2 regions of the Paenibacillus sp. EB106-05-06-XG162 genome follow, and region 2 is predicted to be linked to the other one. Evidence: predicted binding sites of a transcription regulator. Region 2 holds the regulator's gene; the other holds the start of a gene.

Region 1 (7,913 bases), on a different contig from region 2:
TTTTGAATCATACATGTATGGTTTTTCTATATAAAATTCAGATTTATTAGTCTTGGTATTTATTATGTCAATTCGGTCATCTTGACCTTTTACCAATTTAAGTCCTTTAACGTTAAATTTAAAAGAATATTTTACAGGGGATGAGTTTAGAGGCTTTTGTTGAAGAATAATATCTTCTTTTACTTTTCGATCTCCAACGGTATAACGTAAATCTGTTTTGTCATAGATTCCATTGTAGGACAGCTTGTTTTTTGAATAATTTGCATTGACGGCTAGTTGATTCGTTACAAAATCATTTGGAACGACATTTGAGATGTTTACTGGATCCATCGATATAGACATACCTTTTATATCTACTTTTACGAGATTACTTGACTTACTATTCTTTTGGAATTGTACCTTGAAATCATTAGCCTTGTTTTCAAGAACATTGTCAGTAGAGTTGTTAATCAAGTTATCATCAATAGGCATCCATTGATTTGAGCTTTTATAATGAATTGGGTCTTGATAAATCTCAGTTGTAAACGTTCCATCAGAATTTAAAAATGTTTTGGAGTTTTCTGTTCTTTGGTTCTCTAATTCTGTTTTATTTTTATTTTTTGTAAATTTTGCTCCCTCACTTAAATTCTCGGACTGCTTTGCATCAACAACTGAATTATTGAAATGTGACGGCAAAAAAGTACAAACGATTGCAACGATGATTGTTAATATTAATGATTTTCTTAAAAGACTATATCGTTGACCCAATATGAAATTCACTTTCATTCCTCCGTAAACTCAATCTAAAATTTGTGCAAGTAAAATCGTATAAGAAAAAAGGCAACCTAAGTAAATTCTATTGTTATCTCACACTCACCTCACCGTATAATAGTATTCAAGACCAGCCATAACCCAATAATTGTAATAGAAGGATCTAAAAGTCTTTAATGAGTATAAATCTTAATCAGAAAATAGTTAAGATTATAAATTTTCCCAATAATACTAGGGATTGACGGTCGTCCAACGAAGCAGGCCGCGGAAACTTTGTCTACATCCGAACCATGACCTCTGCAGTTTAAGTTTTATTCTTGTAAATATGCTCGTATGGAGCAGAATAGAAAGAACACTTGACATTTGGAAAAGCCACAAATAAATAGAAGGTACATTTTATAGGATTTTACTTCAAAATTACAGGTTGTTTCCCAAAAAATACACCACAAAACCTAAGTTTCGTTATTTGTCACTTAGCGAATGTGCCGATGCTTCCATCTTGCGTACCCTATAGATCTATTTTACTTATTCCTTACTGATATGGACCCGCTGTCATAGGACACTTCACATGATTACAGTTAAACTAAGTTCGTATGCACAATTCTGTTTTCTAGAGTTATAAGAAGAGGCTTGCCTTTTCACGGAATAAGCAAGGAATCAGAGACAATATTTACAGGAGAGTATGCTTTTGGGACGTTTCATTATTCAGGCTTCTCCCTTCTCTACAAGTCATACAACCCCCATTTGCTCGAAAACGGACAATTTCCACTATTGAACTCCCATTTTTTTATTTAGGTTCATTTGCAACTTAACAACGTGACAATGTAGGTAACTTTGTGTAAATAACAATAATGTAGGGACTTTTGTGCATTTATCTTTGACACAAATGTTTCTACAAAAAAAAAAAGAAAAGCCCGATTAACAAGCTTTTCTCGAATAAGTTATTTAGGCCCATTTGTGTCATTAGACATATAATGTTACACGTTATATTTAGCAAATAAGTTGACTATAAAATGATGTACTTCACATTGCTGACTGACTATAGTCTACAAATCGCTTAAGCTTATACCCATCTTCAATAAGCTTAATTGAAGTGTACCCTTCCTTCATCGATTATGATTGAATTAGGTGCATTATTTGTGTCTAATGAAGAATCAACAGGACAACTTTAATCTCCGAAAATGAAGAACTTTTTCGTTGCCCGATATGTTCGCAACCCATGGGAATGGTTCATTTATAGAATTGCTAACACTTGAAAGTTCAGTGCATGAGGTTCATCGTAGCAGATCTGCGCTAAACAATAATAAAAAAGGGTTGCAATTCGGAAGTTCCGTTTGTAAACCCTAAGTGATGCAGCAGCAGTAGCTGCTGGTATAGCTGTTGGATACGGAATTCCGCGCTAGGGTATTCGCCGAGCTGCTGGACGGTGTTTCTACGAAGAATTTTATCAGACCTACTCCTCGACAGCAAAACAAGGTAATGTTCGCTGCCGGGATCAAGCGCTGACTAACTTGTGTGTTCTTTCTTTGCCTGACGATATACAAATGCAAACTGCATAGCCAGATGCCGATTCATCGGCTCGCCGTGGAAGCGATCGTAAACAGGGTCATCCTGCAGGTCGCCAAATACCTTCTTCAGAGCAATGAATATGGCATCAATGTCTACAGTTCGAAGGAAGAAGACGGAAAAAAACAATGGGTACTGATTTTACTGAAGTGCCTTTATCATTAAATATTGGTGAACCATTCAGCACCCATAAATCCAATTGAAGAAGCAGCATAAACAGTGTAACTATTACCACCGGAAACATTCCATGAGATTTTATCGCTCGCTTCTGTGTGACTCTGAGGTTGGTCAGCTGCAAATGCTTGGTTTCCAAACAGTATTGCAGAAAGCGACTGGGCCAATACTGCTGCAACGTGATTGTGCCAATGGAAAATTATCAGAGAGTCAAATTACACTCTGATAGTAAAACGAGCCTCTAGAGGGATTCTAGTGGCTCGTTTTATAAAATAATTCAGAAGTCTGAAGATTAGAAATACTTACTCTTTCTGCAGAACACCTAGGACGCTAGCCGGGTTCCGTACAGTTCAAACACTTCCAAGGAAGCTTGCTGAAGATCGCTCCGCGCCGCCGGTCCGCATCCAGGAGTGCAGACATAGGAATGTTTGCAATTGGATCATCTGCTTCCAATTTCGAAGCAACCCCTTCATTTTCGTCTAATCCTTTAACCTCTTTGCATCATTGAGGTGTGAATTGAGAATACGATCGCAGATTTGCTTTTAGCGGTTTTTTCGGTGTTAGAGCAAGAATTATCTAGCCGTGCTGATCAATGAATGTATCAACACTATTCATACCAGAACCATCGAGGTAACCCACGAGCTCCATATATAGATCTAAATAGTCGTTTTTCCTTTTCATCCGCCTTATATAACCGTCCATTTCCTTCATAGCGCCATACTGGTTTCCATCATACGACCACTCATATGCAGCAAGAAACAACTTTCTGCGAAGTTGCATTCCACTTGCTTTATCGAACAATTCAAGCAAACGTTCTGTCACCGTAGTGCATTTCTTGAAGTCCCAATATGGTTGTTGCCGAAAGGATGCGAACAAGTCCATGTAGATGTCATAAAATAGCCCAAGAGATTGATCGTCTTGGTGAGGAATGTGTTCTATAACACTAGCTGTTCCACTATGTAAAACTTCAAAAACCCTAGGAGACTTCCGTTGGCTAAAGTTGCGACCAGCTCAGTCATGCCGATCTGAGAGCCATTGTACTTTGTGATGGAATCTTCTATTGATAACTTGGAAGAAATCAGGCTTAAGCGCATTCGATTGAAGATCTCCATGTTAAGTGCTTCAACCTGGGACTGCAGCTCGGTCAAAAGGACAAGCCCTCGATACCGCAGGCCATCAAAATTGGTGATCGTCCCGACTGGCGGATGTTCTTTCTTCTCCATAAAGTAGATCACACGGCCAAGTGCAAAGATATCATAGTGAAATGTAGGCTCCTCCTTCCCCTCCTTATGCAGATCGCACATATACCGCATAGAACCCATCAATTCCTGACTATATGCACTTGTTTTGATGAAGTTATTCACCAGTGGCTTACATACACCTAGATCCGATATCTTCGGCACACCGCTAACCATAAGCACATTCGCCGGTTTTAGATCCCGATGAATGATCTGATTCTCATGTTCATGCAAGCACGCGAGGCCCGAAGCAATTCCATCGATAATTCGGTCAACTTCTTCATCTGAAAGCTCATTTTTAGAACGTATTCCTCCAAATCACAGTCAGCTTTCTCCATGATGTATGAAGCTCCCTCGATTTCATATACCCGAATAATATTTGGATGACTAATGCTCTTAAGAATCTCGTACTCCCTCTGGAACCGCGCCAAGTTCTTCTCGGTGAACTGCTCCTCCTTTAGTTCTTTCTTCACGCAATCGATTCCTTGATGTTGAATTGGTGTAACATTTGAATACGTACCATTCTTTGTCCAATTTCTCACGATGTATCCGCCTCTCTTTGTTGCGACTGGTTTAAGACCGATTTCTGCACAAATTAACAGTGGCCATGTTATGCCAATTTCTGATTGTTTATCTTCATCATCGGCCCTACGAATAAAAAACGTTAATAGCTCTTGCCAATGCTCTACCATATCCATGCCTACTAATTTGCATCGGATTTTTTGATCGGAATAAGCATCTAACAGAACATCTAGCATCAGGAATGACCGCACCTAAATAAAAAACCGCCTTCTAAAGGCGGTGACATTTGGGTCCCTGGCTGTCTTGCTATTGATATTGTGCTCCCAGTTACACCAACCCTCCAGAAGCAACCAGGGACATGATAATAACGATTATGCACATTGGCACCAACCCTTTCGTAATGACAAGCGGAAGCAGTATAGCGATAACGGTGCTCTGTAAACCTGATAGAAGGTTATTTAGCACGACATTCTCACTTAGCTGAATCGAGATTTTGGAGAGTACAGGGCTCGAACCCATTCCTTTAACAATCATGATTAGAAAATATATTTTATATGGAAGTTAATTCCTTGTCAATATCAAGTGTCGTACGTCCTTATCCCTTCTTAACCTTACGATCTTGGGATTCGAGTGAAGTGATCCATTTTAACTAACCCCCAAAATGTCTTTGAAAAAAATATCTTTGAATCCATTGGTTATCTTAAGTCGAATCATCTTCTGGTGCTGATCCATTTGTATTACAATCCCAGAAATATCCGTATTCTTATGTGGGTTGAATATAATCAAATTGATTTCGGTTTCGTAGGTGTAGGAGTCACCTATCGCGGCTACGATCTGTTCTACCTCCTGCTGATCTAAATCCTCTCTCTCATGTTTCTAACGCTCTTCTGCACGTTCTCTAATAGCCTCACGGTGTTGTGGTAGTGTTAACCTGTTTGATTCCCAAAACCATTATTAGTAAGTTTCTTGCTCACTTATAATGACCTCCTATTCGTTTTGATCGATCTAACGCTTGACCTGCATTTGTAAGTGAAGATGCACGCACTATTGCCGTACTCCCAAATCGATCTTTAATTTGATCTGTAACTTTATCAATGGCCCGAGCTTTCGGCTGATCCTCAAACAATGTTAATTGATACGTCTGATCATCTGTAAGGGCGCTCAGCATTACTCCGGCACGGCGAACAGGCATCTTATCCCAGTATTTATAAAATATCGTTTTAACTGCATCAAATACTTTATTCGTATTGTTTGTGGGATCTGACATCTTCATTTGCCGAGAGAATCCAGTCGGTGATTCATAAGGGCTGCACATGCAGCTGACAGTTACAACTGATCCCATATAACCTTTTTTTCGACAATCACGACATACTTCCTCCGTAAGCTCCCTTAAAATAACGTTCACTTCTGTTGAGTCAGAATAGTCTCTGGGTAAAGTCATCATATGCCCCACCGACTTCGGAGCAGCGTTGAAAGTACCTGGTGTTACCTGACTATTATCTAACCCATTAGCTGTACGCCACATAACCTCTGCATGAATGTCAGATTGCTTTCCAAAGCGGGCTCGAAACTTATCTTTGAGTACAGGGAGTGGCGTACGTGCAACGTCACCTATCGTTGTCATACCTAGCTTTGCAAAGTGTGCAGTCATCCTGGAACCTACACCAAACATTTTATCAACTGGTTGTGGCCAAAGTACTCGTTCAACATCTTCTTGATTAAGTACAAATATTCCGGTTTTATTTTTCTTGGCCCAGATATCCGTAGCTATTTTCGAGAGCATCTTATTTGAAGAAATTCCAATCCGAACACGTACTCCTGTTTGTTCCATTACCTTCCGTTGTATTGCTTGAGCGATATAGATAGGGTCTCCGCCGAACAGTTTTAGAGATCCAGACAAATCTAAAAATTGTTCATCTACACTAAAGGGTTCTACAAGGTCAGTAAATCTTTCGTATATGTCAGTAATTTCTAGTGAAACATCGATATAACGTTGCATCCTTGGGCGCATGATAACAAGATTCGGACATTTCCGTAACGCTTCCCCTAGACGTTCTGCAGTAGATACACCATAACTTTTGGCAATTGGGCAAGCCGCTAGTATAATTCCAGACCTACGTTCTGGATTACCCGCAACTGCAAGAGGTTTATTTTTATATTGGGGATGGTCCGCTTTTTCAACACTTGCGTAAAAGCTTTCGCAGTCAGCAAGAAATATGACTTTATTCATAATAATTAACACAACCCTTCATAAACTAATGGGGTAAAAAGCAATGCAATATTTAGACAATCGTATCAACTGGAACATTTGTTCTTATATTATAGGACAAATGGAAACAGTTATGCAAAGTATTTTTAAAGCAGTTTCGATATGCTGCCCCATTACCCCGCACGAAACAGGAATCAGCTCCGTCCAGTTATTAACGAAGCAGCTCTGCATAAACTAGTCGCGCTGTACAGACGGGCACAAAACGTTCAGTACCCGACACTTTGTTAAAAAAATACATCAAACAAAAAAAAAATCATATAATAATCTTGAAAATGTGCTGAAGAGGGGTCTTTTTCGTAACTCTGAAATGGGACCACCTGACCATCTTTTCAATTTATTACTATACTTCTAAATATAAAAAAATCCCCTTCTTTAAGAGGAGATTTCATTATTTCATAACTAATTTATATACTCTTCTATTGCTTGATTAATAGCTTCATCAAAGCTATCGATCTGATTTTTTTTTGCAAATTCTAGAATAAGATCTATGCATTTTGAAGAAAGATTAACATTCATTTTTTGATACTTTGTACGAAGAACTATTTTACCGTTAAATACAACATCCCCTGAGATTAGAAACAATCTCAATATTTCGAAATCGGTTTTTGTTCCTTTTACAAGACCACTTCTCGCCCTAACTTTATAAACAGTATTAAATTTATACACTTTGACATTATTAACTCCAAGCTCTCGTATCAAGGTATTAATTGACTTCATAAAGAACAAAAAATTTTCATCTAATGAACAACATTTAAACAAAATTACTCCAGGATCTTTGTTATATTTAACTTCTTTAGGACGTTTCACATTCTCTTTTATGACCAATTTTTCAGGGATATGATGTTCTCCATTAATCCAGAGTTCAACTGGCTCGACTTGAATCACAAACGCATTTCCATAATCCGTACAGATCTCATCAAATAGAATTAACCCATTTGCATAAACTTCAACTGATTTTCCTTGTTCTTTTTTCCGCTTTATCCTTTGAGCATTCTTCTTATAGTGGTTTAATTCATCAATACGAAACATGCGTCGCTTCTGTTTCCCATAGTCTACTAATTCACTATTTATATTCCCTGTCCTGGCTTCATTGTTTAAATGGGATATTGAAACATTTAGCATATGTGCAGCTTCTCTTAAAGGAACCTTATCTCTGTACCATTCTTTAAATCGAGTTACTTCATTGAGTTGAAAAACTATGTCATCATTTTCCGACTTAGAAGGATTTATATACAAATTTTTAATCCATGAGTCAACATCCGACTCGAATACTTGCATTGCTTCCGCAAGTTCTCTCTTCGTATAAGTCCTCTTCATCCTCTGTTTTCAAGCCTCCTTTCCCAAAAAATCTAACAATATTATTCGAAAAGTTAAATGTAAATCCTACTTTATAA
Region 2 (7,913 bases):
TTGTATCAAATGTCATAGCAGAATGCAAAAATCCCTTGTTCCATATTCAGAACAAGGGATTCCCTCTATTTATACATGTTGCTGTATAATATTGTGAAGTTCAGAGAGATGCATGATTTCATAATCAGGAACAATTTCAGTCGAGCGCTGTGCACCATGTCGATTAACCCATACGGCATGCATTCCAACACCAAGTGCGCCTTTAATATCGGTTGTAAGCTTGTCACCCACCATAAGCCCCTCATGAGGCTCAATCTCAAGTGCAGCCATCGCATGTCTAAATATAGATGACGCTGGCTTACCTTCTCCGAATGCGCCAGAGATCACGATATGATCAAAATAAGAAATGATATTAGGTACTCCGTTAAGCTTCTCCTGTTGCAAGTCAGGCGACCCATTGGTTAATAATAGGAGCTTCACGTTCCCTTTCAATTCATCTAGAATCTGGAACGTCTCTTCATATACGTAAGGACGAGCCCGACGCTCTGTCGCGAATAATAGACCCAATCGTTCGCCAAGCTCCGCATCTTCAACCCCTAACGACTTCAGACCACGTGTCCACGCTTCTGTTCTGTAACTAGGCGCTAAGGCTTGTAATTGTCGAAACTCTTGTTGTTCCCCATGCGTAAAATTCGCCCACAGCCCTTCAAAAGGGTTAATTCCAATCATCTGTGTGAACGGGAATGTCGGAAAAGATTCATAGAGTGCTCTAGCTTCTCGTCTTACTGCTTCTTCCAAATCTACAGACTGAATTTGAGGATATGCTCGAGCTGCTGCAGCACATGTAGCTTCAAACGCTTCCTTCACACTGCGATCATCCCATAATAAAGTATCGTCCAGATCGAATAATACGGCTTTAATCGTCATCTCTCTTCTCCCCCATACCTTTACAGTGCTCTATATAATTAACGCTCTTCAAAAGGAACATTATTGACGCGTGCAAACTCTTTCAACCGCTCACCGATCACTACCGTATCGTAACGATTCATCAATCTTGAGAACACCCAGTTGGAACCTTTAGCCTTCGTACCAATGACGACGTAACCTTTTTGCACGGTGATATCTTTGATTTGGCTAGCATCTAGACGTACGTCTCGATTGAAACGACGTGTCCCTACAGAAGATTTATCTACACTAATATAAGGTCTACGCAGGAAGATTACAACGCCAAGGAATATGTATAACCCCACCGTTGCCCAGAACAGGGTTGGCGAGGTCTTCTGTTCTACAGCGGAATATAGTAGTGCATACAATAATCCGAATGCTACTAATGTAATAGGTAGGATCAAGTTTCTTCCAACATAACGATCCACACCCGATTTCGCGTCTCTACTCGCACCGATCACTTGTTGCCCCTGTTTCTTACGAGCCTTATTTACATTCTTCGTGTTCTTGCGTACCATTCTTTCCCATGAACGGGCCATCGAAATTCTTCCTCCTTGGAAGTTTTCCCGAAGGAAAACTTGCTTCATCTAATGTTTAATTGTTGGATTATTATCATCCTCATCAACAAACTCGATATTATCCAGTTGCTGCTTCAAGGAACGTTTGAACCCATCAATATATTGTTGACGAAGCGCGTCCCGTTCAACCGTCTCTTCCGGCGTCAAACCTACCGTTTTATGTTTACGAGCCAATTCATTAATTCGCTCTACAATCTTGTCGAAATTCATCACTATCCCCCCTATTCTGTCTATATTACTTTGACATTTACAATAGAGGTTGTCAAGGGTAACCCCTCCACTCTCAGCAGGGCCTATGCCCTATCGAGCATACGAATTAACCTTTTATAGAATTGGTAATTTAATCACTTCACCTGATTGAATGGAACTGTTCCGTTTACCATTCAGGTCTTTGATCATTTCAATATAATTACGAACATCCATCCCAGCTGGCTTATGTTCCTTCGCAATCGCCCACAATGTATCCCCTGATGATACAACAACCTGCAACGGAATGTTCGCATTACGTTCCCCTTCACGCGTATCTGCAGCAAATGCATTCAATAATCCCATACTCGTCAAACTGCATACAAGGACTAAGAACAATACAACCTGAACAATCTTCTTCTTAAGAAAAGAGTCTCTATTCACGACCTCGGAACGGTTATTATACACACTTTGATATGAGCTATACTTTAGCATAATCAGCACCCCAAACGTTTGTTCTGTTTTCTATGTCCATAATTTAACACGAACATTCGTTTGTGTCAACACTATTTTAGAACGTTCGTTCCCCTCATTCTTGCAATTTAGAACTAATGTTTGTACGAACGGTAGTTCTATGCTATAATTTTGTAAAAGTCTACTAATGGAGTTGAACCTCATGTCTAAAATATCCAATAGACAACAAGCTATTTTAGAATTTATAAGGAATGAAGTACGATCTAAAGGTTACCCTCCTTCTGTTCGTGAGATTGGAGAAGCTGTCGGTCTAGCTTCCAGCTCCACTGTGCACGGCCACTTGGATCGATTAGAGAAGAAGGGTTTAATACGCCGCGACCCTACCAAACCGCGGGCCATCGAACTCCTGAGTCAGGAAGAATCCGAACATACACATCTCTATACGCAGATGATTGCGAAGGTACCGATCGTGGGGAAAGTTACTGCAGGTGCGCCAATTACTGCGACGGAGAACATTGAAGATTATTTCCCGCTTCCAGAGCAATTCGTACATGACCAGAACGTGTTTATGCTCTCCGTCATGGGGGAAAGTATGATCGAGGCTGGTATTCATAATGGAGATTTTGTTATCGTCCGCCAGCAGCAGACAGCGAATAACGGCGATATCGTCGTAGCGATGACAGAAGATGACGAAGCTACTGTCAAGACTTTCTATAAAGAAAAAGACCATATTCGATTACAACCTGAGAATTCAACGATGGAACCGATTCGATTGAATCACGTTACCATTCTTGGTAAAGTTATTGGCTTGTTCCGCAATATGCACTAATTGCTATACATATTAGCATCGCTGGTTGTTCCAGCCAGATGCTAATTTATTATGAAGAGTCTCCCGAGCGATCGAGGGACTCTTTTATGCTTTTATAGATGAAAACAGCATATGGTCAACATCTTTTCTGTCACATGAGTGCGCAAGTTCCCTTGGTGAACTTGCATTCTACACATGTTCATCCGTTTTGTCATTATCCAACTCAACGGAGCCGTCCACAGATAGTGTTCATATCATCATGATTGCAACACTGCAGCTGACCATTCGATCCAACGATAAGAGAATTCGGCTTGGCTGCCCATATGACCTAAAATCGCTAGAACAAACAAAAACAGCCGCTACAATGAGGGCTGTTAGGTTACAAATATTTTAAACAAAAACCCCTAACACTTACAGCGCTAGGGGTTTCATCATTTTAGTAAAGCGTAATGTATTGATCGCGTTCCCATTGGTGAACTTGCGTACGGTACATATCCCACTCGATTTCTTTCAACTCATAGAAGTGAGTCAATGCGTGCTCACCTAGTGCACTGCAGATGACTTCGTCATTCACAAGCTCTGTCAAGGCTTCACGAAGGTCGGACGGCAAGCTAGGAATACCTTCAGCGATACGCTCTTCTTCGGACATGACATAGATGTTACGGTCCGTAGGTGCTGGAAGCTCCATTTTGTTCTTAATGCCATCTAGACCTGCTTTGAGCATCACTGCAAGTGATAGATAAGGATTCGCAGCTGGATCCGGGTTACGTACTTCAACGCGTGTTCCCAGACCACGAGATGCAGGAATACGAATCATCGGGCTACGGTTACTTGCGGACCATGCCACATAGCAAGGCGCTTCGTAACCTGGAACCAACCGTTTGTAGGAGTTCACCGTTGGATTCGTAATCGCTGCGAATCCACGGGCATGCTTCAAAATACCTGCCATGTATTGACGAGCTGTTTCGCTTAGACCCAGCTTGTCACTCTCATCATAGAACATATTTGTTTTGCCATTGAATAGCGACTGATGACAGTGCATACCTGAACCATTCACGCCATATAAAGGTTTCGCCATAAATGTTGCATGTAGTCCATGCTGTCTAGCAATGGTCTTAACAACAAGCTTAAAGGTCTGAATTTGGTCAGCAGCTTTAATCGCATTTGCATATTTAAAATCAATCTCATGTTGTCCCGGAGCAACCTCATGGTGGGAAGCTTCGATTTCAAATCCCATATCTTCTAGCGTCAATACGATCTCACGACGGCAGTTCTCACCAAGATCCGTAGGCGCAAGGTCGAAGTAACCGCCTTGGTCATTCAGTTCAAGCGTAGGGTTGCCTTTCTCATCCGTCTTGAAGAGGAAGAATTCCGGTTCTGGACCAACATTCATCGTCGTGTAGCCCATTTCTTCCGCTTCTTTCAGCGCACGCTTCAGAATACCGCGTGGATCCCCTTGGAATGGCGTGCCGTCTGGCATATACACATCACAGATCAGACGAGCGATGCGATCTTCAGTCACCCATGGGTAGATCAACCAAGTATCCAAATCCGGGAACAAGTACATATCCGATTCTTCAATACGTACATAACCTTCAATCGAGGAACCGTCAAACATCATTTTGTTATCAAGCGCCTTCTCCAACTGACTCACTGGAATTTCTACGTTCTTGATCGTTCCTAGCAAATCAGTGAACTGTAGACGAATAAATCTAACATTTTTTTCCTTGGCAATGCGCATAATATCATCTTTTGTAAAACTCACGGTATTCCTCTCCTTTGTTAATCATAATTGATTATTATTTATTATAAAATCGAGACAATTCACCTTGAATCAAGGATACTTGGCCCGGTCTCTTACCGTTAAGCAGCTGTTGCTTTAGTAATCGGTGCAATTGAGAATCCGAGAGTTCTTTTCGTTTCACTTCTGTATCCGGTGTAAGGACAGTCGCTTCTTCCGACTCCTTCGACATCGGAACCATCACCTGCTTAATTCCAGCAATGTTCACGCCCTTCTCGATCAACGACTTAATCTCGAGCAATCGCTCAACATCATTGAAAGAAAATAAACGCTGGTTACCAGAGGTCCGAGCAGGAACAATCAACTCATGTTGTTCATAGTAACGAATTTGCCTGGCTGTTAAGTCCGTCAGCTTCATTACGATGCCTATCGGGAATAGAGCCATGTTTCTGCGAATATCATCGCCCATTCTACGCATCCCTTTCTCTCATGGATATGTTAATATCATAGCTCCATCATCACGTCGTGTCAATAAGATGTTAGATAACTTCACAAAAGATGACTGTTAATCATCTGATCTAGTGCCGTTAACACACCAAACTTGACATGAGAATACGTCAGACCACCTTGCATGTATGCAATATAAGGTTCTCGGATTGGCGCATCGGCGGACAATTCCAAGCTTCCGCCCTGAATAAATGTACCTGCTGCCATAATAACGGGATGCTCATACCCAGGCATGTCCCATGGTTCTGGTACGACATGAGAATCCACGGCAGCTGCTAGCTGAATGCCCTGAACAAATCGAATCAAATGATCTGCACTTGTGAATTGGATCGCCTGAATCAAATCCGTGCGCGGATCGTTCCAGCTTGGTTTGGTAATAAATCCGAGTTGCTCGAACATCGCCGCTGCGAACACACTTCCTTTGACAGCCTGTCCAACGAGCGTCGGCGCAAGGAACAAGCCTTGGTAGATGGCTCGCGTCGTTCCGAGCATGGCCCCTACTTCACCGCCAATCCCTGGCGCGGTTAGTCGATAAGCCGCTTTCTCCACAAGATCACGTCGACCAACGATGTATCCACCCGTCTCTGCAATGCCTCCGCCGGGATTCTTAATCAGCGATCCCGCCATCATATCAACGCCAACTTCGGTCGGCTCCTGCATTTCCGTGAATTCACCATAGCAGTTATCCACGAACACAATGACGGATGGATTAATCTCCTTCACCCGGCGAACCATCTCACCGATCTCTGCAACCGTGAACGAAGATCGCCAGGAATACCCACGTGAACGTTGTATGCCGATGACTTTCGTATTCGGTGTCATTCGTTCACGCACAAGTTCCCAATCTACCCCACCATCCGATAGAAGATCGACTTCATCATATTCGATCCCAAAATCCTGCAGTGACCCTGCACCGTCTTGCGGTTTGCCAATCACTTTGTGCAATGTATCGTATGGCTTCCCTGTAATGTAAAGGAGCTTATCGCTAGGTCGCAGCACCCCAAATAACGCTGTTCCAATCGTATGCGTCCCGGACACAAAATGAGGCCGCACGAGTGCCGCCTCTGCTCCAAACACCTTGGCATATACTTCATCCAACACTTCGCGCCCGCGATCATTATAGCCATAGCCTGTCGATCCTGCGAAATGAAAGTCACTTACTTGATATTGCTGAAATGCACGAATTACTTTCCACTGATTCGCATCCACAATACGGTCAATCGCATGAATACGACCAGCTATAAGTTCTTCCACTTGCGCCTGCATTGTCGTTAATCGTTCTGAAAAGATTGTCATGATTCTTTCGTCTCTCCCTGTTGCTATCTTAATCACTTGCTGATTTCTACTCTTATGCTCGCCCTGATTTTTCTTTCTCAACCTTCAGGTCATCGTTCTTCAGCGTCATGAGCTCCGATCGGCTCGGTGATTGATGCTGATATTGATTGAGCAGCCTTACGGCTTGATTGCGGATCGACTTCTCGATCACATTACGAACGTATCGTGCATTACTAAATGCATGGAACGAATCGTTCTTCTCTTGTATTAAATGTTGTCTTAACTTCATGATCGTCTGCGGCATCAAGGTGTAATCACGCTCTTTGACCATCAGCTCAGCGATTTGAATTAATTGATCAATGGAATAGTCAGGAAACTCGATTTGAATCGGGAACCTTGAAGGCAATCCTGGATTCGTCTGAAGGAAAAATTCCATCTCATTGGAATAACCCGCCAAGATTAGCACGAATTGATTCTTCATGTCTTCCATCGCTTTAACTAATGTATCGATAGCTTCTTTTCCAAAATCCTTCTCCCCGCCGCGCGCAAGACTATACGCTTCATCAATGAACAGAACACCGCCAATCGCCTTCTTGACGAGGTCCCTCGTCTTCTGCGCTGTATGCCCGATGTATTCGCCCACCAAATCAGCTCGTTCAACCTCAATCAAATGCCCTTTACTGAGCACACCCATTTGTTGAAATAGTTTGGCCACAATCCGTGCTACTGTTGTCTTGCCGGTACCTGGGTTGCCTTTGAACACCATATGATAGACATGTGTACTGCTTAGAAGCCCAGCATCCGATCTCATTTGTGAGATTTGCAGCAGCGCATATATTTCATAGACTAACTCTTTAATATTATCCAGACCAATCAATTGGTCCAATTCCTTCTGCATTTCTGCAAAGTGACTGTTATGCACAGCTGCTTTGGCCGCTTGTTGCCCCGTACTCTCTGCTTCTGTCGTTGACTGAACTGCAGCATTTGGTTCTTGGTTTCGTAGAATAACACTGATCTGTCTTGATGGTCTTGTCTCGCTCCGTCCATTTGTTGAAGCCACTACTCGCCCATTCATGCTTCATCACCTCATTTTAGTCTAGGTGCTGACCCTTTAATCAATGTATTCTATCTTCGTCCACGATATTAGCAGTTTTGGTCAACCTTTCATTCCTATCGTTATCCACAGTTGATCCAGCTTCCATTTCGTGTACGCTAGCGACTCCCGCATCTGGTGCCACGCCATATTCAGCACTTTCGATTCCGTGGTCGATACAACTGGGCTCTGATACCCTAGGAAATTCGCTATTTCTAGTGATCTTGCCCCATGATAGCGATGCGTGATGATAACAGCCGATTTGTAGCCATGATCTTTCATGATCTCACGACTAAAGAGCAAATTCTCATAGGTGCTCGTCGCTTGATTCTCAAGTAGAATGTGCTCTGAAGGCACGCCTCGCTC

What was found. Region 2 encodes LexA, which represses DNA repair genes until DNA is damaged. Its sites were predicted from a motif close to CGAACATATGTTCG; they were not measured.
Region 1: a site for LexA is predicted at 6,552-6,565, ahead of AC3WU2_RS23070 (DNA polymerase IV). Genes of this name have one in related genera too.

Annotation. Positions count from the first base shown of each region.
Region 1 is NZ_JBYTDT010000013.1:114,485-122,397, reverse strand. It holds gene AC3WU2_RS23095 (RHS repeat domain-containing protein) at 1-759, opposite strand, end outside; gene AC3WU2_RS23090 (hypothetical protein) at 3,067-3,312, opposite strand; gene AC3WU2_RS23085 (protein kinase domain-containing protein) at 3,426-3,983, opposite strand; gene AC3WU2_RS23080 (hypothetical protein) at 3,923-4,270, opposite strand; partial or broken gene AC3WU2_RS23075 (YolD-like family protein) at 4,896-5,114, opposite strand; gene AC3WU2_RS23070 (DNA polymerase IV) at 5,221-6,480, opposite strand; gene AC3WU2_RS23065 (hypothetical protein) at 6,919-7,836, opposite strand.
Region 2 is NZ_JBYTDT010000009.1:80,614-88,526, reverse strand. It holds gene AC3WU2_RS18960 (HAD family hydrolase) at 70-867, opposite strand; gene AC3WU2_RS18955 (hypothetical protein) at 906-1,424, opposite strand; gene AC3WU2_RS18950 (DUF896 domain-containing protein) at 1,473-1,673, opposite strand; gene AC3WU2_RS18945 (LysM peptidoglycan-binding domain-containing protein) at 1,788-2,144, opposite strand; gene lexA (transcriptional repressor LexA) at 2,326-2,952, shown strand; gene glnA (type I glutamate--ammonia ligase) at 3,368-4,696, opposite strand; gene AC3WU2_RS18930 (MerR family transcriptional regulator) at 4,731-5,141, opposite strand; gene AC3WU2_RS18925 (methionine gamma-lyase family protein) at 5,222-6,475, opposite strand; gene spoVK (stage V sporulation protein K) at 6,528-7,529, opposite strand; gene AC3WU2_RS18915 (YdcF family protein) at 7,611-7,913, opposite strand, start outside.